Linked DNA regions of Occallatibacter riparius. The protein of the gene in region 2 interacts with the protein of the main gene of each other region in a pairwise test. Links are inferred from orthologs where the notes say so. Each region holds a gene or a part of one and is shown on either strand. Other genes may lie near its edges.

The links.
Region 1: the proteins of dnaB (region 2) and dnaA interact in binary tests that used the Escherichia coli proteins (3 or more experiments, as listed by UniProt). The link is inferred for Occallatibacter riparius from one-to-one orthologs.

What each region holds. Positions count from the first base shown.
Region 1 is NZ_CP093313.1:755,586-767,811, forward strand. What follows is about bases 5,112-8,109. They hold dnaA (chromosomal replication initiator protein DnaA), read left to right. Parts: upstream 5,112-5,901; coding sequence 5,902-7,317; downstream 7,318-8,109. Other genes in these bases: rnpA (ribonuclease P protein component), read right to left, coding at 5,112-5,175; rpmH (50S ribosomal protein L34), read right to left, coding at 5,245-5,400; MOP44_RS02920 (RecQ family ATP-dependent DNA helicase), read right to left, coding at 7,497-8,109. In the rest of the region: MOP44_RS02885 (c-type cytochrome), read left to right, coding at 1-791; MOP44_RS02890 (hypothetical protein), read left to right, coding at 788-2,422; membrane protein insertase YidC, read right to left, coding at 2,580-4,448; membrane protein insertion efficiency factor YidD, read right to left, coding at 4,502-4,765; more of rnpA, read right to left, coding at 4,762-5,111; more of MOP44_RS02920, read right to left, coding at 8,110-8,966; hemL (glutamate-1-semialdehyde 2,1-aminomutase), read left to right, coding at 9,191-10,510; MOP44_RS02930 (polysaccharide deacetylase family protein), read right to left, coding at 10,507-11,277; panB (3-methyl-2-oxobutanoate hydroxymethyltransferase), read left to right, coding at 11,475-12,226. UniProt on the Escherichia coli protein: Plays an essential in the initiation and regulation of chromosomal replication. Binds in an ATP-dependent fashion to the origin of replication (oriC) to initiate formation of the DNA replication initiation complex once per cell cycle.
Region 2 is NZ_CP093313.1:520,612-532,712, reverse strand. The notes cover bases 7,129-10,001. They hold dnaB (replicative DNA helicase), read right to left. Parts: upstream 9,325-10,001; coding sequence 7,933-9,324; downstream 7,129-7,932. Other genes in these bases: MOP44_RS01960 (manganese catalase family protein), read left to right, coding at 9,578-10,001; MOP44_RS01970 (M48 family metalloprotease), read right to left, coding at 7,129-7,714. Also shown: MOP44_RS01995 (DUF3857 domain-containing protein), read left to right, coding at 1-40; MOP44_RS01990 (DUF3857 domain-containing transglutaminase family protein), read left to right, coding at 88-2,088; MOP44_RS01985 (hypothetical protein), read right to left, coding at 2,212-2,823; MOP44_RS01980 (hypothetical protein), read left to right, coding at 3,556-4,251; MOP44_RS01975 (response regulator), read left to right, coding at 4,433-4,819; more of MOP44_RS01970, read right to left, coding at 4,847-7,128; more of MOP44_RS01960, read left to right, coding at 10,002-10,417; MOP44_RS01955 (TadE/TadG family type IV pilus assembly protein), read right to left, coding at 10,637-11,179; MOP44_RS01950 (TadE/TadG family type IV pilus assembly protein), read right to left, coding at 11,176-11,688; MOP44_RS01945 (TadE/TadG family type IV pilus assembly protein), read right to left, coding at 11,710-12,101. UniProt on the Escherichia coli protein: The main replicative DNA helicase, it participates in initiation and elongation during chromosome replication. Travels ahead of the DNA replisome, separating dsDNA into templates for DNA synthesis.

The DNA.
Region 1 (12,226 bases), 240 kb from region 2 along the record:
AAAACGATATCGACGATGTGATCGCGTATATGCGGACGTTCTGCGATGCGCGAGGGTGGCCGCGCGGCGAGTTGAACCTGCCGCGGGCGCTGGTGACGGAGAAGGCATTTCCTGAGAACGAGCTGGTGATCTCGACGAGCGCGAATGCGACAGGCGCGCCCTCGTGGGAGACACATGCGATTCACGAGCAGGCGTTCGGCAAGCGCGATCAGCTTGAAGTGGATGTGCCGTGGGTGCTTCAAGACGTGAATCACAGCCTGGAGAGCCACACGGGCGACATGACGATCGGGCTGAAGCACGTGATGTTCTCGAGCCTGAAGACGGGATCCATCCTGAGCCTGCAGGGGGGAGTGCTTCCACCCACCGGCAGCACGAAGCTGGGGGGCGCCGGCACAACGGTCTTCGAGCCGTTCGCGGCCTTCGATCAGTTGTGGCGGACGAATACGTGGGTGCAATTCCAGATGGGCGCGGACCTGCCGGTGGATACGAAGAAGTCGCCGCAGAGCATGTTCTGGTACACGGCGCTGGGGCAGACGATAGCGCAGGACAAGCGGCTGGGAAGGCAGTGGTCGCCGATGGTGGAGTTTCTGGCCAACCGCGATCTTGTGGACGGCGCGAAGACGGACTGGGACGTGCTGCCGGAGATGCAGGTGACGCTGAGCCCCCGGCAGCACATTCGCGCGGACATTGGCGTGCGCACGCCGTTCACCAACACAGCCGGAAGGAATCCGCAGGTGCAGTTTTACATTCTGTGGGACTGGGCTGACGGGAAGTTCTGGGAGGGCTGGTGAGGGCGGCGCGGTTGGGATTGTTGTTGGGCGCGATGGCATCGCTGGGGGGAGCCGCGCTGCTGGGGTCGGGCGGAGTGCAGGCGGCTTCGGACGCGCATTCGAAGCCGGAGGAGGAATTCCGCACGTCGGACCGTTGCGTGGCATGCCACAACGGGCTGAAGACGTCGCAGGGCGAGGACATCTCGATCGGCTTTCAGTGGCGGGCGAGCGTGATGGCGAACGCGGGGCGCGACCCCTATTGGCAGGGCAGTGTGCGCAGGGAGACGATCGATCATCCTGAGTCTTCCCTCGAGATCCAGAACGAATGCTCGACGTGCCATATGCCGATGCAGCACTTGGCTGATCGTGACGTGGGCGTGAAGACGGACGTGCTGTCGCGGCTTCCCTTCTCCGCGGAGAAGGATCACTTCAAGGCCTACAAGGATGGCGTGTCTTGCTCAGTGTGCCACCAGGTGGAAGCCAAGGGGCTGGGAACCCAAGAGACGTTCAACGGGAACGTGGCTGTGGCGGCGCCCGCGGACAAGGCCCATCGGCAGGAGTATGGGCCGTTCGACGTGGATGCGGGACACCAGCGCGTTATGCAGTCATCGACCAAGGGCTTTGTTCCGACGGAGGCTGCGCATATTCGCGATTCAGGGCTGTGCGGAAGCTGCCACACGCTGTACACGATTGCACGCGGGCCTGGTGGCAAGGAGATCGGGAAGCTTCCGGAGCAGATGCCGTTTCTGGAATGGCAGCACAGCGATTACTACAATCGCGAATCGTGCCAGAGCTGTCACATGCCCGAAGTGACGGAGCCGACGCGGATCACGGCCGTGTTCGGGCCGGAGCGCACGGGGATGCATCGGCATGTGTTTGTGGGCGGGAATGTTCTGCTGCCGCAGGTACTGAATGAGCATCGCGATGAACTGGATGTGCAGGCGCTGCCGGAGGAATTGAAGGACGCGACCGATCGCACGACGGAGTTCCTGAAGACGCGGTCGGCGCGCGTGAGCATTGCCGATGTGCAGGAGAACGCAGGCGACGTGCAGTTTGCTGTGCGCGTGGAGAATCTGACGGGACACAAGCTGCCCACGGCGTATCCTTCGCGGCGAGCCTGGCTGCACGTTGTGGTGCGCGATGCGGCGGGTAAAGTGGTGTTCGAGTCAGGCACGCTGCGGCCGGATGGGTCGATTGCGGGCAACGATAACGATGCGGATCCGAAGCGGTTTGAACCGCACTATACCGAGATCACGAAGCAGGACCAGGTTCAGATTTTCGAGCCGATCCTGAAAGACCTGAATGGGAACGTGACCACGGGGCTGATCGCGGCTGTGGGATATCTGAAGGACAATCGGATTCTGCCGTCGGGGTTCGACAAGAAGTCTGCGGCTGCCGATGTGGCGGTGGTGGGCGGTGCGGCGGAGGATGCGAACTTTGCGGGAGGCGCGAGCTTGACGCGCTATGTTGTGCCGGCGGCTAACGCGCAGGGTCCGTTCAGGATTGAAGCGGAGCTCTGGTATCAGCCGGTGGGGTTCCGCTGGGCGCATAACCTGGAGCCGTATCAAGCCGCGGAGCCCCAGAGATGGGTGAAGTATTACGAGGAGAATGCGGCGCAGAATGCGGTGGTGCTGGGGAGAGCGGAGCGATAGCGCTGAGGGCTTTGAACAGCAGAGCTTAGAAGCAAGGACAAAAGCGGGTTCTTCCCCTTCGTTGCACTCAGGGTCAGAACGACAAATCTGTGGGGAGATGAAGATCAAGGCAAAGGCTTCCCGGTTGGGAAGCCCTTTGTAGTTCTGCTGCTGCTCTTTAGCGGCGGCCCTGGATGGTGGGCGGGGTTTTACCCAGCTTCTTGGCTGCTCGCTTGGCGGCGATGGCGTGCATCTCCTTGCCGATGTGCGACTGGTTGATAGAGAGCTGAATGGCAAGGTTGATGAGGTTGCCCGTGCACCAGTAGAGCGCGAGGCCCGAAGCATATTGCCATAACGTGAAGCCGAAGATGACCGGCATCATGATGGCCATCATGCGGCGCTGGTTGGGGTCCATACCTGGCGACGGCGTGATGAACTGCGTGAGGAACATGGTGACGATGATGATGATGGGCAGGATGTGCAGCGGGTCGGGCGCGGACAGATCATGCAGCCATCCCCAGCTCGCCTGCCGCAGTTCCACGGTGTTCTGGAGCACGCGGAAGTAGGCGAAGAAGAGCGGCATCTGGATGATGAGCGGAAGGCAGCCGCCGTACATGTTGACGCCCTCGGTCTTATAGAGGGCCATCATCTCGGCGTTCATCTCGGCGCGCTTGGGATCAGTGGCCTTGAGGTGGGCGAACTTGCGCTTGATTGCCTCCACCTTGGGCTGAATGCGCATCATCTTCAGCGATGACTTCATCATCATGAGACGCGTGGGCAACAGGATCATGTTGAACAGCGCGGTGATGATGATGATGGCCCATCCCCAATTGGGGACGCCGTGCTCGTAGAGGAAGTGCAAGGCGAGAAAGAGCGGCTTGGCGATGATGCCGAGCCACGATCCGAACTGGATCAGGTGCTCGAGGGTCGGACCGGTCTGCTGGCCGTCGGCGCCGATGGAGTGAATCTTGGAAACGATATCCATCTGCTTGGGGCCGGCGTAGAGGCGGAGGCGCGTGTAGCCGCTGGTGTCTCCGACAGCGACGCCGATGATGTCGGCGGGTTTCTTCTCGCTGTTGGGATTCGATGGATCGGTGGGCAGGTCGACTGCATTGTGAAACGTGACCACCGTTGCGCGCGCGGGCACGTCGGGCATGAAGGCCGCTGCGAAGTAGAGGTCAGATGCGGCGGCGTATTGGTATTCGCCGTCGAGCGTGGCGTTGTTCGAGACCTTGCGGGCGTCGAGCGTGTCCTGCTTGTTGCCAAGCGACCAGGCGAACTGCGACGGGGTGCGTGAGAGGCCGGGGATGCTGCTGCGGCCCTGGAACTCTTCCATATCGCCAAGGCCAGCGGGCCAGGCAAGGAGAGCGCGCACCGGTTCGCCGTTGCGGCGGACCTGGAGTTCGGCAGTGACAACATGACTCCCGTCAAAGTGGAAGGTCTTCACCACATCGACACCGTTCTGCGCGTAATGGAATGTAAGCGTGTTGGGCGCCTGGAGGGTTCCGGTGGCGGAGGCCTGGTAGAGCGCCTGGTTCAACTGCGAGTTGAGGGCGGGCTCATAGGTAAAGAGCGAGAGTGGGAAGCCGAAGCGGATGGAAGCCTGCTGCTGCACCATGTCGAGCTGATGCTTCTGGATGGAGTCCTTGTAGTGGGGATTCTTCAGGATCCAGTGCTTGACGAGCGCGCCGCGATTGGAGAAGACGATGCGGAAGTCCGCGTTTTCGACGGTGGTCTCCGTCTCAGAGGAAGCTACGACGGCGGGCGTTGCCGAAGGAGCCTGCGGCTGGGCTGCGGCGGGCTGCGCCGCTGCCGCGGCTGGGGAAGTACCCTGAGTGCCGGCATTCGGTTGGGCGGCCTGCTGCTGTGTTTGCTGCGCAGGCGCGGGGGTGGAACTGGGCTTCTGGAAATACTGGAATCCGAGGATAACGGCGAGGCCGACAAACATCATGACGAGGAGCGACTGCATGTTGCCGCCACCGCCGCCGCTGTTACCGGAGCCGGGACCACCCTGCGACTGCAGATTAGGATTTTGGAATTCGGGCAAAGGTTACGTCCTGTCTTTCAAGCACGCGGCAGAGGCGAAATCTGCCGCTGTTTCTATGGTAAAGGTTCGTGGGCGGTGTGCCGGTGCGATGCGGGAACGGGCACCTGGTCGAGTCCGCCGCGGCTGAAGGGGTGACAACGCAAGAGGCGCCATGCAGCGAGCGCTGATCCGCGCAGAGGTCCGTGCAGGACGATGGCGCGGGCGGCGTACTCGGAACACGTGGGTAGGAATTTGCATCCGCCGACACCGAGCGAGTGCACGGCCGGCGAGAGCCATCTCTGGTAAAACGCGAGCAGTGCGAGCAGGATGCGGGTCATTGCGAAGGCGCGGGCTGGCGTTTGCGCTGAGACTCAGTCCGTGCCTGAGTAAGGATACGCACGAGCTCGGCTTCGAGTTTCGTGAACTCGATGGTGAGCACTGTACGGCGGGGATGGAAGATGAGGTCGACGCCGTGCGGGATGAGATCGAGGTGGCGGCGCAGGGCCTCGCGCATGCGGCGCTTGATGCGATTGCGCTCGTGGGCCTTGCCGAGGACCTTACCTGCGGTGAGGCCTATGCGGGGGTGACCATCCGGAGACTCGGGCTGCGGAGCCATGAACCAGCTCATGGAACTGGACTGGCGTTTGCGGCCGGCGGCGGTGTAGGCACGCTGGTAGTCGGCATGCTTGCGCAGACGCGCGCCCGCGAGCGATTGCTTTGGCTCAGCAGCGTTGGCAGGGGTGGTCATGGTGAAGCCGGAAGGGTTGGCCGAATACCCTGGGGAAATGCGGGCTTCGGCCCCTTGATGAGGCGCGAACTAGTCGCGGTAGCCGGCGCTGACAGCGACGCGCTTGCGGCCCGCGGCACGGCGGCGGCTAAGCACGGCGGCGCCGCTCTTGGTCTTCATGCGGGCACGGAAGCCGTGGGTCTTCACGCGGCGGTGGCGGTTAGGTTGAAATGTGCGCTTGGGCATGGAAAATGCGCTCCTCTATCCTGACTAGTTTCTGAGCCTTGACGGCAAGATTCAAGTATATCGTAGAAGGCGTTTCGAATCCAGTCGGAGGCGCACGAGGCTTGGTATTTGCACTGGAGCAACCATGTGCAAATGAGGGGTGTCCAATGAGACAATCGAGCATCACGTGAGGCGGTAATTGGTGACTCCAGTCACTTGCAATCGCCACTTTCACCACCTATGGTGCAATGAAAAAATGGCACGTGAAAGATGTATGAATGAGGCGTTGCAAGGCGGTCCAAATGTGCTACCATCGGGACCGTTCAACAAAAGTTTCTAGCGTCCCACGAAACGAAATTTGTCCACCGCCCCCGGAGCTCACAGCGCAAGGGGCAGATCAACGGCCGAAACACCAAAAGCAGTAGATAACTGACGGGAAGCAATATCTCCCGCCTCTGCAGGGGTGTTGTCTAAAGACGATTGGGCGAACCGTTTTAAAGGGACCACGCAAGGATTGCATCGATGGCATTTGCAATGACGCCGGCCTCCACGGCACTCAACCCCTGGCTTCAGATTCTCGCCGCTCTCGAGAAAAAGGTAATCCGCCAGTCGTTCGAAACCTGGCTAAAACCTACGCGCTACAGTCATGCGGCAGGACGCATTCTCTATGTGAGGGTGCCCGCGCCGGAGTTCCGGCACATCGGCGACAAGTATGGCGATCTCATTCAGGAAGCGATTGATACGCAGAGCCTGGAATTCGATGAAGTATGTTTTGTAACCATGGAGGAGGACCCTTCGGTTCCTCCGCAGCGGAAGGATGGCGGCTTCGGGCCGGTTCCATCGCACGCGCCCACAGCTCCGCCGCCGGCACCGGCGCAGCGCAACGCGCCTGAGCAGTCGCGCTTCGACTGGTCGACCGCCGCGCAGCTGAACCAGCGCTACACGTTCGATAATTTCGTGATCGGCAACGGCAACCAGTTCGCACGCGCCGCTGCATTGGCGGTGGCAGAGCGTCCCTCGCGCGCCTACAATCCGCTGTTCCTGTACGGTGGCGTCGGCATGGGCAAGACGCACCTGATGCACGCGATTGGGCACGAGGTGAAGCGGCGCAATCCTGCGTCGGTGATTTCGTACGTTTCGGCTGAGAAGTTCACCAACGAGATGATTACGTCGCTGCGCAACGACCGCATGACCAGCTTCCGCGATCGCTTCCGCTCGGTGGACGTGCTGCTCATCGACGATATTCAGTTCATCGCGCAGAAGGAACGCACGCAGGAAGAGTTCTTCCATACGTTCAACGCGCTGCACGAAAGCATGCGCCAGATCGTGATTGCGTCGGATCGTCCGCCGAAGGAACTGGCTGAAATTGAGGATCGGCTGCGCTCGCGGTTCGAGTGGGGCCTGATTGCGGACATCCAGCCGCCCGATCTGGAAACCAAAGTCGCCATCCTGCAGAAGAAGGCCGAGTCAGAGCAGGTTGTGCTGCCAACTGACGTGGCACTCTTCATCGCCTCCAACGTCCGCACCAACGTGCGCGAGCTCGAGGGCGCGCTGGTGCGCTTGATTGCCTGGTGCCAGCTGAACCACGTGGAGATCACGCTTTCAGCCACGCAGCAGTGCCTGAAACAGTTCATCGATATGCAAGTGCGCAAGGTTACGATTGAAGCCATTCAGCGCGCTGTGGCCGAGCAGTTCGGCATGCGGGTCGCTGACCTGAAGCAGAAGAACAACTCGCGCCAGGTAGTGGTGCCGCGGCAGATTGCGATGTATCTCGCCAAGCAGATGACGGAGGCGAGCCTGCCGGAGATTGGGCGCCAGTTCGGCAACAAGCACCACACCACGGTGATGCACTCGATTGGCAAGATCGACGAGCAGCGGCGCACCGACAAGGACCTGCACCGGATGCTCAACAAGCTGCAGGAAACGCTGAACGGATAATCGCGCTGTAAACGCAACGCAAACACGAAGGCCGCGGAGATAAACCGCGGCCTTCGGTGTTTATTGGCGCTGCAAGATGGCCCTCCTGCCAGCATTTCTGGCTTCCCACCCTTGCGGCAGAAAAAAGCCGCAAGGATGGGGCACGGCAGGTCTGCAGCGGCAGCCCGCTCTGCGAATGCTCAAGCAGCCTTGGGCATGAGGCGCAGTTCCTCGCAGCGGTCGCAGTTGCCGCAGGGGCCGGCGTAGTCGTCGCCGAAGTAGCGGAGCAGATACTCGCGGCGACAGGAGCGCCATTCCGCGTAGCTCTGCATCTTCTGCAGGCGCTGCTTGCGCAGATCCTTCTGGAACTTCTGATTTTCCGCTGCAGCCTCGATTACCTGCGACAGCGGGCGGCTGCTGGTCGCTTCATAGTCGCCGTTGTCGAGATGGCGAATGGCCTCTGTCTCCTCAAGCCTGTGCAGCAGTCCGACGAGCTTGCGCGCGTTGATGCCAGTCTCGAGGACGATCTCATCGCGGGTCATGGGGCCTCTCATCGCGATGAGCGTGTTGTAGACGGACTCGAGGCCTTCGGAGTCGACGTGCGCCGGTCCGGTTTTGAATTGCTGTGCGGAGATGTCCTGGGGACGATAGAAGAGCACGGCTTCGGCTTCTTCTCCGTCGCGGCCGGCGCGCCCGATCTCCTGGTAGTAGGCGTCCAGCGAGTCGCTGACGTCGGCATGAAAGACGAAGCGGATGTCCGGCTTGTCGACGCCCATCCCGAATGCATTGGTGGCGACGATGACTGGAACTTCGCCGTTCATGAACTTGTTCTGTATCTCTTCGCGCTGCTTCGCTTTGAGGCCGCCGTGATAACAGAGCGCGTCTACGCCCATTCGTTGCAGATCAGCGGCAATGTCTTCGGCGTGCTTGTGGGTCGAAACGTAGACGATACCGGGCTTCTCTGCGAACTCGACACGGCGCAGCAAGGAAGCACACTTCTCGTCTTTATTCGAGAAAAGGTCGACGCGCAGCGAGATGTTAGGCCGATCAAATCCGTGCACGAAGACGCGCGGATTCTGCAGGCCGAGACGTTCGATAATTTCGCCGCGCACTTCGCGCGAAGCCGTCGCGGTCATGGCCAACACGAGGGGATGATCGAGCGCTTCAATGACCTGACACAGGCCGAGATAGTCGGGACGGAAGTCATGACCCCACTGGCTGATGCAGTGCGCTTCATCAATAGCGATGAGCGAGACGTTGGCGGCGCGCAGGCGTTCGATGGTTTCGGGCTTGCGAAGCTGCTCGGGGGCTAGGAAGATGTATTGCACCTTTCCCTGCTCGATGCGGTCGAGGACTTCGCGCTGTTCGCTAGCTGACAGAGTGGAATTGACCACGGCGGTAGCCTCGAGCCGGCTGGCTTCGATGGCATCGGCCTGGTCTTTCTGCAATGCGATGAGCGGCGAGACTATGACTGTGGCACCCTCAAGCAGCGCACCGGCGATCTGGTAGACGGCGGATTTGCCGGAGCCCGTGGGTTGCACGAGCACGGTGTCGCGGCCCTCAAGCAGCGACTGGATGGCGTCATGCTGACCAGGACGAAGCGACTGGAATCCGAGGAGCTTTCTGGCCGCGCCTGCGATATCAATAACGTTCCGATTGGTTTTGGACATATGGGTTAGGGGTCCGAATGCGCTCTGGTCCCGGCCGGAACACCCATTCAGGACTGCTTCAGACACTTGATACGACGCAGAATCCTCGGCAGATGCTGCTTTACATTTGAGAAATAAGCAATTTGCAAGTTATGAGACGGATGCATAGCGGACAATGGGGGCCTACCGATGGTGTGACGGGCGCCATTCAGAGCCGGATCAAGGCACTTCTATACTGGGAGACGATGACCACGCAAAAAGCAGCTCCCGTCCACACGCGATCGCAGGAACTTCAGCAGCGCGCAGAGCGCTATTTTCCCGGCGGAGTGAATTCGCCGGTGCGGGCGTTTCGCGCGGTGGGAGGGCACCCGCCGTTTCTGGAGAGCGCGGAGGGCGCGTACCTGACCGATGCGGACGGCAACCGGTACATCGACTACTTCGGATCGTGGGGACCGATGATCCTGGGCCACGCGTTTCCGCCGGTTGTGGAGGCGATCGAACGAGCGGCGCGCAAGTCGGCGAGCTTTGGGGCGTCGACCGCCGCCGAGGCGGAGCTGGCCGAGCGCGTGGTGTCGTGCTATCCCAAGCTGGAGAAGCTGCGGTTCGTGTCGTCGGGCACCGAAGCGACCATGTCGGCCATTCGGCTGGCGCGCGCCGCGACGGATCGCAAGCTGATTGTGAAGTTTGAAGGCTGCTATCACGGACATGCGGATGGCCTGCTGGTCAAGGCAGGATCGGGCGTGGCGACGTTCGGGATTCCAGGCTCGGCAGGAGTGCCGGACCAGATTGCACACCTCACGCTGGCTCTGCCCTACAACGACCTGGTCGCCGTGGAAGCGGCCTTTGCGGCGCATCCAGGCGAGATCGCAGCGGTGATCCTGGAGCCGGCTGTGGGCAACGCGGGCTGTATTCCGCCTGTGGACGGGTACCTTGAAGGGCTGCGCGCGATTACGCGGCGCGAAGGCGCTCTGCTGATTGCGGATGAGGTGATGACGGGCTTCCGGGTGGCGCTGGGTGGGGCCGTCGAGCGCTACGGCATGGACCCCGATCTGATTACGCTGGGCAAGATTGTAGGCGGCGGGCTGCCCGTTGGCGTGTTCGGCGGCAAGCGTGAGTACATGGACCTGCTGGCTCCGCTGGGGCCGGTTTATCAGGCGGGCACGCTGAGTGGGAATCCTCTGGCCATGGCGGCGGGATTGGCGACCATGGACTATCTGCAGGAGCATGCGGGCGAGATCTATCCGCGGATTGAGGCGACAGCAAAGGCGGTTGCGGAGGGCGTTGCCGCGGAGGCCAAGAAGGCGGGCGTGCCGTTAACCACGAATCGCGTGGGCGCCATGTGGACCTGGTTCTTCACTCCGGGGACCGTGACGGATTACGAGTCCGCGGCGAAGTCTGATACCGCAATGTTCGGGCGATTTCATAACTCCATGCTGGAGCAGGGCGTATGGCTGCCGCCCAGCCAGTTCGAAGCGGCGTTCCTGGGAACCGCGCACGGAGAGGCCGAGGTGAAGGCGACGATCGAGGCGGCGGGTGAGGCGTTCAAGGCTGCGCTGGGGCTCTAGCGGGTGCTCACGGAGACGGGCTTAGGTCCCCATTGCAGGTACTCGGCAGTGACGAAGCGGCGCACGCCGATGAAGCGTTTGATGAGCTTTTCGGCGGCCTCAACTGAGGGCCCGCGGTCGGCAGCAGGGTCCAGGTGCCCGCCGTCGTGCAGGACAATCGTGGCTGAACGACCGCGCCGGCCCAGGGAGTCGACCTTGTCGCCGAGCCGCTCGGCGATGTCATCAGCCGAGGGGTCCTTCCAATCATTCGTCATTGCATTCCAGAGCACAGGAGACATTCCGAGTTCGCGCGCTTGACTGAGCACGAAGGGACGCCGCGCGCCGAACGGCGGACGGAAGTAGCGAATCCGCGAGCCGGTGATCTGCTCGAGCATGTGCTTGGACTGGTAGAGTTCCTCGCGAATCTTCTTCCGTCCCGCGAGCGCAAGGTTGGGGTGCGACCACGAGTGGCTGCCGATGATGTGGCCTGAATCAGCGATGTAGCGTGTGAGATAAGGCTCGGCCTCAGCGTATTTCCCGACCAGAAAAAACGTCGCCTTGATTCGGTGCGACGCCAGCATCTCGAGCAGCTTCGGCGTCCAGATGGGATTAGGACCGTCGTCAAACGTAAGCGCAATTTCGCCAATGCGTTCGGGGGCGATCAGCGTCGGGCCAAAGATCTGCGACTGTGGGTAGAGGGCCGCGTAGCTCCAGCCGCCTGCGGCGAGCCCCAGGGCCGCGGCCGCACCGGCGCCCTCGGCTATAAGTCGTACTGATTCTGAAAGCATTGCTGCTAGTAGTTTGCGGCGATTGGGTGCTCGCCTGCAACTCCTCCGGGGCGACATCGCATTTTGCTCGGTAATACGGCGGCGGAAAGGAGAAACTTGGACCGCCGGCACACAATCTGACATCCGATTCATACAGCGGGTGTACACTCGCGGTACGGGCCGTATCCTGACCACGCGGAGCGGCACTGGAGGGCAGCATGAGCCTGACAAACTTCCCCGCTGGGAATTCTCCCAGCACTCCCGTAGTCAAAGTAACCATGCCGGCGCTGAGCGAGATGAAGCGCCAGGGCAAGCCCATCTCCGCGCTTACGGCCTATGACTACGCGACCTCGCGGCTGGTAGACGAAAGCGGCATCGACCTGATCCTCGTCGGCGACTCGCTGGCGCAGGTGGTACTGGGGCACGACAACACTCTCGCCGTCACCGTGGACGAGATGCTGCATCACACGCGCGCCGTGCGGCGGGCGGTTCGGCGTGCGCTGGTGGTTGCGGATATGCCGTTCGGCAGCTATCACGGCGCAGTGAGTGAAGGGGTGTCCAACGCCGTGCGCTTCATTAAAGAGGCGGGTGCCGAGGCGGTGAAGATCGAGGGGCCGCGCACTGAGCTGGTGCGCGCGCTCACGGATTCCGAAATTCCGGTTGTGGGGCACCTGGGCCTGACGCCGCAGAGCGTGCACCGCATGGGTGGCTATCGCGTGCAGGGCAAGACCGCCGAGGCAGCCGAGCGGCTTCGAGCCGACTCGCATGCGCTGGCTGAGGCCGGCGCGGCGCTGCTCGTGCTCGAAGGGGTTCCGCGCGAAGTGGCTGCGCAGATCACGGCTGAGTTGGAGATTCCGACCATCGGGATTGGCGCCGGACCGGATTGCGACGGGCAGATCCTGGTATTCCACGACCTGGTAAACATGACCTTTGCGCCGCCTGCGAAATTCGTACGGCGTTATGCCGATGT
Region 2 (12,101 bases):
GCAACTGGTGCTGGCGCGGGCCGCACAGGCAGCGAAGTAAAAGCAGGGAATAGGGAATAGAGAGGCCAGCGTGGGGCGGGGGCAGGGATGGCAGGTTTGAGGAACCAATTGACTGGATGGGCTGCGGTGACCGTATTGATCGCGGCGGCTTGTATGCCGGCTTCGGCGAGCTGGTTCAGCAAGGGCCAGCCGGTACCGGACTGGGGCGTGCAGGCCGCTAAAACGCCCACGCCGGCTGCCGCGGTGGTGAAGGATGCCACTGCGGTGATTCTCTATGACGAGTACGTCGAGACGATCGACGGTAACGGCAGGGCGACGGAACGCGAGCGCCAGGTCATCCGCATTCTGAAGCCACAGGGGCGGCACAACACCTGCGAAGTCAGCTACGACGTCGACGAGAAGTTGAACTATTTCCGCGTGTGGACTATCGCGGCGGATGAAAAGAACACATACGAAGCGCAGCCTACGGATTTTGTGGAGCAGGGCGATACCGACGTGCCCGTCATGCTCTCAACGCGCAAGGCCCGCATCGCACATCCTCCGGCCGTTGACGTGGGCGCGACGATCGTATGCGAGTCAGAAGAGGTGATGAAGCCCTACATGCAGGAGAAGGTCTGGACCCTGCAGAACGGTATTCCGGTGGTGTTCCAGGCGCTGGAACTGGACCTGCCAGCGGGTCATTCTTATTCCGAGGCGTGGCACCGGTTTGATCCGGTGAAGCCGGCGCAGGTTGCGCCCAATCACTGGCGGTGGGAATTGAAAGATGTGCCGGCGCTGAACCTGCGGGATGTGCCCTCGTCGCCGGAATGGTTCGCGCTTGCCGGGCGCATGACAGTGCAATGGGGAGATGCAGCCATCGCCGAAAAGGACCAGGAGTGGCGTGCGCTCGGACAGTGGGTGACGAAGCTTGAGCAGGACCGTCCCACGCCATCGCCGGAGATTACTGCCCGGGTGAATGAGCTTGTCGCCGGCGCGCCGGACTTCTATTCCAAGCTGAGCCGGATCACCGAAGACATCCAGAAGAACATCCGTTATTTCATTGTCAGCCGAGGCATTGGCGGCCTCCAGGCGAATCATGCGGGGGATATCTATCGCAATCGTTATGGCGACTGCAAGGACAAGACCACTCTTCTGATCGCGATGTTGCAGGTGGCTGGGATCAAGGCCTATTACGTCCCCGTGGATCACCGGCGCGGGGTCGTCGATCCGGAGGACCCGTCGCTGCTAGGCGATCACATGATCACGGCGATCGAGGTCCCCGATGATGTGCAGGACGCGCGCCTGCAGGCTGTGGTGAAGGGCAAGGACGGCAAGCGATACCTGATTTTTGATCCCACCGATCAGCGGACGCCGGTGGGTAACCTGCCCTCAAACGAGCAGGGTGGTTATGGGCTGCTGGCCGCGGGCGGATCGAGCCAGGTGATCGCGCTGCCGGTGCTGCCGCCGACCGCTAACGGCACGGAGCGCACAGGAGCATTCTCGCTTCAGGCGGACGGCACGCTGACCGGATCGCTAGATACGGTCCACAGCGGCCCTGACGGCAGCGACATGCGCTATCTGCTCAAGGACACCGATGAAAAGCAGCGGCGCGAGTATCTGGAGAAGAAGATTGCGCGCGATTTGCCGGGGGTGTCGCTGACTTCGTTCGAGTTTGTGCAGCCTCCGGCGCTCGACAAGCCGCTGGAGTTCCACTACAAGCTGACGGCCAGCCAGTATGCGCATACGGCCGGTCCTCTGCTGCTGGTGCGGCCGCGCGTGGTCGGGTCCTATGCCATGCCTTTCGATGACAAGCCTCGCCAGGTGCCGATCGATCTGGATGCTACCGGGAGGTGGAAGGACTCCTTCGACATCACTCTGCCCGACGGCTATGTGGTGGACGAGACCCCTGACCCGGTGGATCTGGACGTGGATTTCGCCAGCTATCACTCCGCGGTAAGTGCCAAGGGCAAGACCCTTCACTACGAACGCGAGTACGTGGTGAAGAAAGTGGAGATAGCTGCCGGCAAAGCTGCGGAGTTCCGCAAACTGCAGTCGGCGATTCTGATGGATGAGAAGGGGACAGCGGTGCTGAAGAAGGCCGCCAACTAGGCTCCTTCGCTGAGCGCTCTGGCTTGAGACTGCGGTCTGCCCAAGTTCGTATAGGAAGATGCCCATCTCCAGCATGACCCGACTGCGGCTGTATTCGGTTCACACCAGGGATGGGCATCCCTGTTAGTCGTCGGTATCTATTTCCGGCATCGGACCTTGGCGGTTCGGGATCTTGAGGGTGCCATTCTCGATCAGAATGCCGGTGAGGCGGTCGAGTGCGTCGGCCAAGCGAAGCCCGATACTTCGCTGGCTCTTGTTGAGCAGCAGCGCCGCCTCGGTGATGGAGTATTCCTGGAGCACGATCCGGTTGATGAGCACCCGGTCGAGCGCCGAGACCTGCTCCAGCCCTTTCTCCACATCAAGCACGAAGATGACGCTGTCCTCGAAGGTGTAGTTCCGCCGATTGGAGGAGCGGCCGCGTCCTATGCGTTCTCTAAAGACAACCGGAGACCGGGCCACCAGCATGGAAGCGAGCAGGTAGCGCCGCAGCAGCCTTTCAGTATGTTTGCGGTAGAAGGCCAGGTTCGGAGAAGGAACTGGACGGCCAATCGGCTGCTCGCCGATTCCAGGCATCTGAGAGGCCGACGGAGAATCTGGAAGCTGGCGGGCTGGTCCGAAGCCGCTTTGAGGCGTCGCCTCGCTCTGCGGGTGCGCTTCGTAGGTTCCGGTTGCCTGCCATTGGCGCTGAGCGGCTGCTGCCAGGGCAATGGTTGGAAATTGCAGGACGGCGCTCATTCGGCACCTCCTGCTTCAGCGACTGTCCACGTCCGCATGAGGTTCGGGGTGGACAGCCTATGCTTCGGCCCGCGGCGCCGGCCGGTGTCCACAGGGAAATCGGCGAGCCTGGTGGCACACTCTCGGCAATAAGTACTGCAGTGATTCTGGGCGCGGAACCAAAGACTGCCGCACCCTTCGCAAACTTTCAGTTGCACGCGCAACTCCATAATGGGTCTCCCTTGGGTTCGTATCCCGGCCTTTGTTTCTTCTCCTTGTTAGAACCGGGGTTAGGCGGGACGCGGGCGGGTGCTTCAGGATCGAACCGTCCTGTTGGGGGATTGCCTGCCGGGTTCCTTCTACACAAAACATAACGGTAATAATGCACAGATTCTGGAAAGTCGCACACAGCACCCAGATCGAAGCCTCTAACGTGCCTCGTATCTCCTGGTGTTTGCTTCTGTGCCGGAAGAAGGAACTCCCCGGCGGGCATGGACGCTGTCCGCGACAGTTTCTGGTTATGGCGGAGTTTCAGGCGACACGCGTGTGCAGAGGCAGACCCCAGAGTGTGTGATGTAAGTAGAAATAATTTATGAAGCAGAACCTTTTCGGTCAACGGCTTTCCGGTGAAACTCAGCTCCTTGGCTTTCCAAGGAACTCAGGAACCGAGAGAATAAGGCGATTTGTGCGTAATTGTTTTGCTGACAGCAATTGAAGTTAGTTGCGAGTTATTGCCTTGGGCAAGTTTTCCACATGAACTTTTCCCAGATGCACGAGCATCTACGGCTCGAGCTGCTGCGCAGAATTCAGCGGGGAACACTCAGCGTTTCGCTTCTTGCGCGCCAGACAGGCTACGGCCAACCACACCTGTCGAATTTTCTAGGCGGCAAGCGGCAGTTGTCGCTGGAGGGTCTTGATCGAGTTCTGAAAGCTCAGCAGATGACCGCGGCGGACCTTGTGCCCTCGCGACCGCCCCCCTTTGAGATGGAAGACCTGCTTCATGTGCCGCTGGTATCGCACTCCACCGCCATGTACGAGCCGCAACTCAGGCTGGCCGCCGTGCAAAAGCTGCTGCCGGTTCCGGCAGGGTTGCTGTCCAGGGCCATAGCCAGAGCCACGGTCAGCCGGCGCGCGTGGCATCGCTTTGTCGCCATCCAGATCCCGGCGCTCGATGCCCCGGCCATGGAGCCGATCGTGCTGGCGGACAGCGTGGTGTTCCTCGACCGCCACTACAACTCACTGCTGCAATACCGGCCTGCACGGGCAAACCTTTACGCCGTGCGGCACGACACGCGCCTGAAGGTGCGCTATGCGGATTTTCAGGCTGGCCGGTTGTTGCTGCGGCCGCATAATCGTGCTGCTCCGGTTGACCTGCTCGAGCCCGGGCCGGGGGAGTCGCCTGGCGACCTTATCGTCGGACGAATTGTTATGGTGATGAACGAGTTCTAGAGAGCTCGATCGGCTTCGTCCGCCGCCTTCTAGAGTCCGTAACGCCTGCTGGCAAAACCGCCTTGAAAAAAGCGCGACATAAATGCGATTTATGCGTCAAAATACTAGGGACAATCCCCGGTTCTTTCATTGGATAAAATTGAGACAATGATGGCTGTGGTGCCGTCAAAAGGATTTTGTTTTGCCCTCTTCCCCTGACTGTGTCCGCGTTCTGGTGGTCGATGACGAGTGCGCCATCGCCGACACCCTCGCGCGAATTCTCCGCCATCGTGGTTTCCAGACCATGTGCGAGTACAGTGCAAAGGGGGCGGCGCAGGCGGCGCAGCGCTTCCGGCCTGACGTCCTCGTCACCGATGTCGTCATGCCCGGGCTCAGCGGCATCGATCTGGCCGAGTGGTTCTCGAAAGAGCAGCCTGGGTGCCAGATCATTCTGACCTCCGCCAACCTGCATCATTTCGATCCGAGCGACCTGCCGTTTGAGCCTGCCCAGGAGATATCCTTCCTTCCCAAGCCGGTGCTCGTTTCCGACCTCATCGAGCTTCTCGACAGAAAGAGAACGGCCGCTTAGGCAGTATTCGCGGATTGCAACTCCTGCTCAGTCGCCCGCCTCGCGCGCCAGCGTTTCATGTCCGCGCAGACCCTCGTTAGTCTGGGCGGCCGCTCCTGCCTCCTTGAAGAACCAGAATGGTGAAAACGACCAGGTGAGCATGAGGAAGTCGAAGAGGCAGACATACCATGCTGACGGGATTCGGAACACAACGCACGCGGCGATGGCCAGGATCATGTTCAGGAACACCACCTTCAGGTATCGCCGGATGGAGACCATTGAACGCAAGGCGTGATTGGTGATTTCGCCTATGGAAGGCGCGGGCAGGCTTTGCAGGGCAGCCGGAGCCTCAGGAAAAGAGGCGGACGAGAGCTTCCAGCGCAGCAAGTTTTCATACTTTGCTTTTACCTGGCTCCGGATTCGCCAAAATGCGCAAGGGGACCTGACTCCCAGGTTCCACGTCTGCACCGGCGCGCCCGGTTCCAACTGCCAGTCAATATAGATTCGCCGAACCGGAAGCCAATCCGGGATGCCGGGACCCAGCCGCACGGCAAGTACCTGTTCAGGCCGCAGCGCGAAGCGCAACTGGTCGCCGGCGTAACTGAGCCGGTCCTTCGCCAGGAACAGCATGCCGAAGTCCCATACAAAGACCAAGTCGTATGTGCGCAGCACGGGATGCGGATTCAGATCGATCAGCTCCGCGCGGTCCTCGCCGCATGCAATTCCCTCTGCCTCAAGCCGTGTCACAAATCTCTGGCGACGCCGCGAGAGCCCCCATACGGACTGCCACTCCCCAACCAGCACGTAGATTGCGAAGCATGCGATTGCGCCGCCGATGTATGCAGGCGCGGGATGCGGAAGAGCCGCATGATGGATGGCCAGCGCCACCAGGCCCGGCGTCGCAATGGAGCAGAAGCGCAGGACCCACTTCTTCAGCGCAAGCAGCTCGGAAACGGCCCTTAGGGTTACTACGGGATTGCGCGGCGCGCCTTCCTTAAATTGCTCTTCGCTCAACCCGGTCGCATCATCTGTGGGCTCGGCTCGACCGACGGCCTGCTCGCGCATCAGTTCCTGCAGGCGCTCGGGTGGAACCTGGCCGATTTTTGCCAGGCGCTCTACGCGGCGCAGCATGGAGGGATGAGTCATGAGGGAGCCGGTGACACGGTCCCACTGCACTGGCAGCAGGTTCAGGCGCGCCAGCTTCAGCAGCGCTGTAATCACAGCCTCGGGATCGCCGGATAACTGCAAGGCGCCAGCATCGGCTACATGCTCAAAATAGCGCGACTGCAGGTAATAGAGAACGAGACCGATGATGTAGAGCACCAGGATCAGTTCCGGGAAAGCCATCACCCGATCACCGAAATGCACCAAGTTGGAGAGACCGGGGGCCGCGGCGGCTCCATCGGCGACTCGCCGCAGTTCCAGCGCATGCCGGAACGCTCCCAAAACGGAGCGCAATATCCAGTAGAAGATCTCAGGCGAGAACATCAGGCCAAAAAACGCCAGGCCCGTCCACATCGCGTGCTTTTTCTGAATGTGGGTAATTTCGTGCGCGGCGATCGCCGCGACCTCGCGTTTGTTGAGCCTGCTCAGCAGGTAGTCCGTAAACATCACCATGCGCTGACGCGAGGCAAACGCATTCGCCATTTGCGACTTTCCAGCGGGCATGACGAATACGCCGCGCAGTTCCACCGCGGCCTTCTTCGCGAACGTGAATACGCAATCGCGCAGCTCGCCGGTGGCCAACGGCTCAAACTGCATTCCTGTAACTCGCGACAGCAGCCAGGTGCAGAGCTTGTACGAGGCATAGACGCAGAAGAGCAGGGCCATTGAAGCCTGCCCATTGATTGGGGCCATCTCTATGCTTGCTATGAGACACATGACCGGGAGAAATTGCGCGGCCAGTGTCAGGGCATGGCTGGCCAGGAACTCTCCTCGTGTCCACCGGTTGCCACGGGCCTGTGCAAACACGCGGTAAGACAGGAGCAGGCAGACGAAGTATGCGATCCACGGCGGCAGAAACAGCACGCCCACGTTCAGTGCGACGGCACTCGCGCTGTGCGCCGATGTGTAGTAGCCGATCAGGTCGTCGAAACCTTTCCGGACGGTCTGCCCCACGATCCAGATAAGCAGCAGGCAATTGCCGCTGAAGAGGAGCACGCGGAGGTAGCTGAACCACGCGCCGATGGGATCCGCGGAAGAGTCGCGAATGGCCGCGCGCCGCATCCACAGGCACAACACGATTGGCGTAATCAGGAAGATGACCGGCAACACCGCCGCACGGATCGCGTCCTGCCGGCGCAACCCGAAGGCAAGATGAATGGCATCAGGCGATGCGGATGCCGTATCGATGGCGTAACTCGCGTCATCGTAAAGTTCCGCACGCGCTGAGTTGGCCTGTAGTTCCTCTTCCGGCAGTCTGGGGCTCCGGCCCGCGGCGGACGACTCGGCGAACCTTGCCCGCGGATAGGTGATGTGCACCCATAGTTTCCGAATGCCGGCGCTTCTTAGTTCGCCGTTGAGCCGGTCCAATGGGATATTTGTGGAGAGCAGAAGCCCGGCGCGCTGCATGGCGCCGGCGCATGTGCCGATTAGATTTCCGTGCCGCATCTGCTCCCGATATTTCAGGTATCGTTCCTGATCCTTCAGCGGGCGGGACTTTAGATATCGCGGAAGTTCTGTCTGGGCAGGCGGATTCACGAGCGAACCGGCCGGGCAATGCAAGGCCTGTTCCAGAGCCGCCTGGATGCCGCCGAGGTTTGCCAACTGATACGAGTAGAAACTTACCGTCGCATCGCCGCGTGCGGCATACGTCACGATCAGATTGACAAACGGCCCGTCGGAGTCATCATCCGCGTCATCGTCGTCCTGTGCGTGCAGCCAGGCGGGGAAGAAGGCCACGATGAGAAGGATCATCGCCCAACAGGCGCATTTACTTGCGGAATAACTTGAGCGTAGAAAGAGGCGAGATCTTCCCGACGGCGTTTCGGCGTGCATTAGCGGCTCCAGGTGGATCGCCCCAAGTACACCAGCGAAATGCCGTAGATTCAATGACTCGAAAGCGGTAACTCCGCTTTCACTCTGAGGTATCTATGTACTTTAGTTACCGGACCGCCGGACGAGCTTTGGCATAACTACTCGCCGGGCACTGCCTCCGCGGGATTGTCGAACCGGGTGTATTTGTTGATGAAGTTGAGGTGGATGGTGCCGGTAGGGCCATTACGCTGCTTGGCGATGATGATTTCGCTCTTGGCGCGGTCGGACTCCGACATCTCTTCGTCGCGGTTGTAGTACGCCTCGCGGTGGATGAACATGACCACGTCGGCGTCCTGCTCGATGGAGCCGGATTCGCGGAGATCCGAAAGCAGAGGGCGCTTGTCGTCGCCGCGGCGCTCACTGGAACGCGACAACTGCGACAGCGCAACTACCGGCACGTCGAGTTCCTTGGCCAGGGCCTTGAGTCCGCGCGAGATAGCGGAGACTTCCTGCGTGCGATTCTCGTAGCGCTTGCCGCCGGCTGAGGGCAACGTGGCGGACATGAGCTGCAGATAATCGATCATGATCAGATCGAGCTTGCCGTTGTTCTGCTGCTTGAGGCGGCGGGCCTTGGCGCGCATTTCGGCCAGCGAGATGCCGGCCGTATCGTCAATGAACAGCCGCGACTCGACCAGGTCATTGAGGGCCTTCTGCAGCTTGTCGTGATCTTCGCGGCCCAGGAAGCCGGTCTGGAGCTTGCGCTGATCGACCCAGGCCTGGGCAGAAAGCATACGGCGCAGGAGCGACTCTTTGCCCATTTCGAGCGAGAAGACAGCCACCACCGCCCCGTGGTTCACGGCTGCGTTCTGGCAGATGTTGACCGAAAATGCGGTTTTGCCCATCGACGGACGAGCAGCGATGATAACGAGCTCACCCTTTTGAAGGCCGCTGGTGTTCCGGTCGAGCTCGTAGAAGTCAGTAGCGAGTCCGGTGACTTCGCGGCTCTGCTTGTACAGGTTGTCAATTGACCCGAAGGAGCCAGCGACGATCTGGTCCAGACTCTGGAAGCCGTTGGAGATGCTCTTCTCGCTGACTTCCAGCAGGCCGGCTTCGGCGGCGCCGAGGACTTCGAGGGCGGTCTCGCTCTGGTCGGCCGCGCGGGCGATGGCCTGGGAGCAGATCATCATGAGCCGCCGCAGCAGGCTCTTGTCCTTGACGATCTTGATGTATTCCTCGATCACGGGCCGGCGCGGCAGGCCTTCCGTCAGCGACGCGAGGTAGGCGACGCCACCGACGGCCTCGATCTCCTTGAACTTGGCGAGCTCGTTGGCCAGGGTGACGATGTCGACGGGGCGCTGCTCAGCCAGCAGGTCGCCCATGCGCTGGTAAATGCGCTTGTGCGAGTCGAGCGAGAAATCGTCGGCTTCGAGCTTCTCCGCGGCTTCAGAGTGCGCATGGTTGTCGAGGAGAATGGCGCCGAGGATAGTTTTCTCGGCATCGACTGCCGCGGGCAGACCGGGATCGTAGCCGGGATTGGCAAAGGTGGCCATGGATCGAGTTTAGGCGGACAGGCGGCTGAGGATGGGTGTGAACATCTGGACAGGAATCTGCAAAAGCAGACCCACCGAAGATGTGAACTTCAATCGACAGGCCAACCTCGGGCTCAGCCTCGCATCACAGCGGCAGGATGATCAAATTGCGCCCGCGCGGGCGTCAACGCTGCGGCTCATGAGGCCGCTGGTTTGACGGGGAAAGCGCGTCCGCTCTCCACAACCATCAGGATCCATCGAGGAGGGACTCTCTGTGTATCACCACGTAAAGAAGCTTATGTATACCGTCAAAGTGGGCACGCCTGACGTGCGGTTCGGCCGCATGCTGCTCGAGCAGTTCGGCGGCGCGAATGGCGAGCTCGCAGCTGCCATGCAATACACCATTCAGGGCTGGAACTGCGTGGACGATATCGCGCGGCGCGACCTTCTGCTCGACATTGGCACGGAAGAGCTGAGCCATCTGGAGGTGGTCGGCGCCCTGATCCGCATGCACCTCAAGCCTCTGAAGACCGAGGCGGAGGCGGCCGAAGCGGATCCCCTCGTGACCATCGCCGGGGGTGGCGGGGTGGCGCTATACAACTCGGCCGGCAATCCCTGGACGGCCGATTACCTGAAGATCACCGGTGAGCTCGACGTGGATCTCCGCAGCAATATCGCGGCGGAAGCGCGCGCCAAGATCGTTTACGAGCGGCTCATCGACCATACGGACGATCCGGGGTCGATCGACACACTGCAATTCCTGATGACCCGCGAGATCACGCACATGAAGGCATTCACCGCCGCTCTGGAGACCCTGGAGAAGCGGCCCTTCTCGATTGGGCGGCTGGCTCCCACGCCGAAGCTCGTGGATGAGTATTTCAACGGCTCAACCGGGATTGGCGATGAGGCCGACATGGACGTTCGAGGCCCGTGGACCAGCATGCATGGCTTGCATGAGGTGCAGTCGCCCATGGACGGCGGCGAGGGCTTGTCGATCGATCATGTGGATGGCGTGGCCGGGCCGGAAGACCGGGGCAAGCAGGACGATGGCCAGCGCACAACTACGGCTCCGGAACTCGATGAACTGATCGGTGTCGCGGATGCGAAGTATTGAAGGATGGCTGGCGGGGCTTGCGAGGTTGAGCTACTTCGCGGGCCCCGGATGCAAGGAATCGCACGTTGAACACACGGCCGCTGGATTGGAGTGTCGTTTACCGTACACAGTTCACCCGGCCGGGGAGAACTTCTGTTTACATTAATGGTTCCCTGGGCGCCACGGAGGCCAATGTGTCGCTGGCGTGATCCGCTGGCGCGGTTCACGAATGGCAGCGGATTACTGGGCGATCACCATCTGCGAAGTGCTCGCCATGTTGATACTCTTGCGAAACCCGGGAAGATTGAAGGTGAATGGGTAATTCACCGTGATCTGGACGATGTCTCCCTTGGCATTGTCGCCGGTGATTGAATTGGCGGCATTGCATGACGTCGTTGCGCTTCCCGGGACAGGGCCGCGATACTGCACGCAAATGTTGTCAGTTGTAAGAAGTATGCCTGGATAGCTGCGGTGGACGATGTAATTCTTGATATCCGTTGTGGATGCCGTGCACTTGTTCGACAAGTATCCGGAGCAGCTGGAGGTCCAGGTCGATCCGCGAACGATGGCATACCGAGCGCCTTCGTGCGCGGCGTTGCCGAGAAAGTGGTAAGCGTACACGGCCAGACAGACCTCAAACACGCCGAATATCAGGACCGACAGGAATGTGAAGGAGATCGCCATCTCAAGGACGGTGGCGCCCCGATCGTCTCTTGCCGACCGCCTGAAAGCGCCCCGTAGAAGGGCGTCTATGCGTTGCCGTAATGTTCGTCGACAGATCAATTTGGAAGAATCCTCATCGCGGAATATCCGTGGAGTGTGTAGGTCCGCGGCAGGATCCGTGGAACCGAAAACACTGCATTGACGGAAGCTTGTGTGGAGACCGTGACGTAACTCACCACGTAGTGGGCGACTGAGCTGCTGGAGCCAGTGCAGGCGGTGATGGTCGCATCGCTGCAACTCACGGTTCCGCTTGCCGGGCTGTAGGTGGGCGTGCCGGTGGTAAGGTTGAGTGTCTCGCAGACGCAGCCTGCGCTCGGGCTGGCGGTCAGCGTGGAGAGATCGGGAGCATCGTTCTTCGCTGCCTGGGCTACCGTGCTGGTCGACGTGGCGTTGCCCATGTTCTCGCCGCCAAACGAGGCCCCGGCACGCGCCGCGTTCTCTACCTCGATGGTGTAGTGTGCGACGCGACCCAACTCAAAGGCGCCGAAGGTTATGAGGATGAACAGCGGCATCATTACGGCCAACTCGACCAGGGCCGCGCCACTCTCTTCATTGAGTCGAAACTTCATCTATCTGCTCCTTTAACCCGCTCAGTAAATCAGCCCAACTCTGGCCAGGGGCGAGTCGGATGAGTCGTACCCTTGTATTTTGAGAGTCGCAGCCTGCGAGCAGAAGTTACCGATGATTACATCATTCGCCAGCTTGGTAGACGCGCCCTGGTCCTGGACGAACAACTGCATGTACGGCGCGTAGATAACGCCCTCCAGGTCTGACGTGCTACTTCCAAAATCGAAATAGATTTCAGCGGGGTTGCCGTAGTTATTGCCCTTGCCATGCGAACAGGTGTAGGTGCCTTTGCCGTTGGCGCCATCGCTGGGAGCGTCGAACAGAACACCGCAAAGCGGGTTCAGGCTTCCCGCGCAGGGGTGGCCATATCCCGGGGGCGTGAGGTTCAGGTTTCCATTATTGGCGAAGCTGAAGG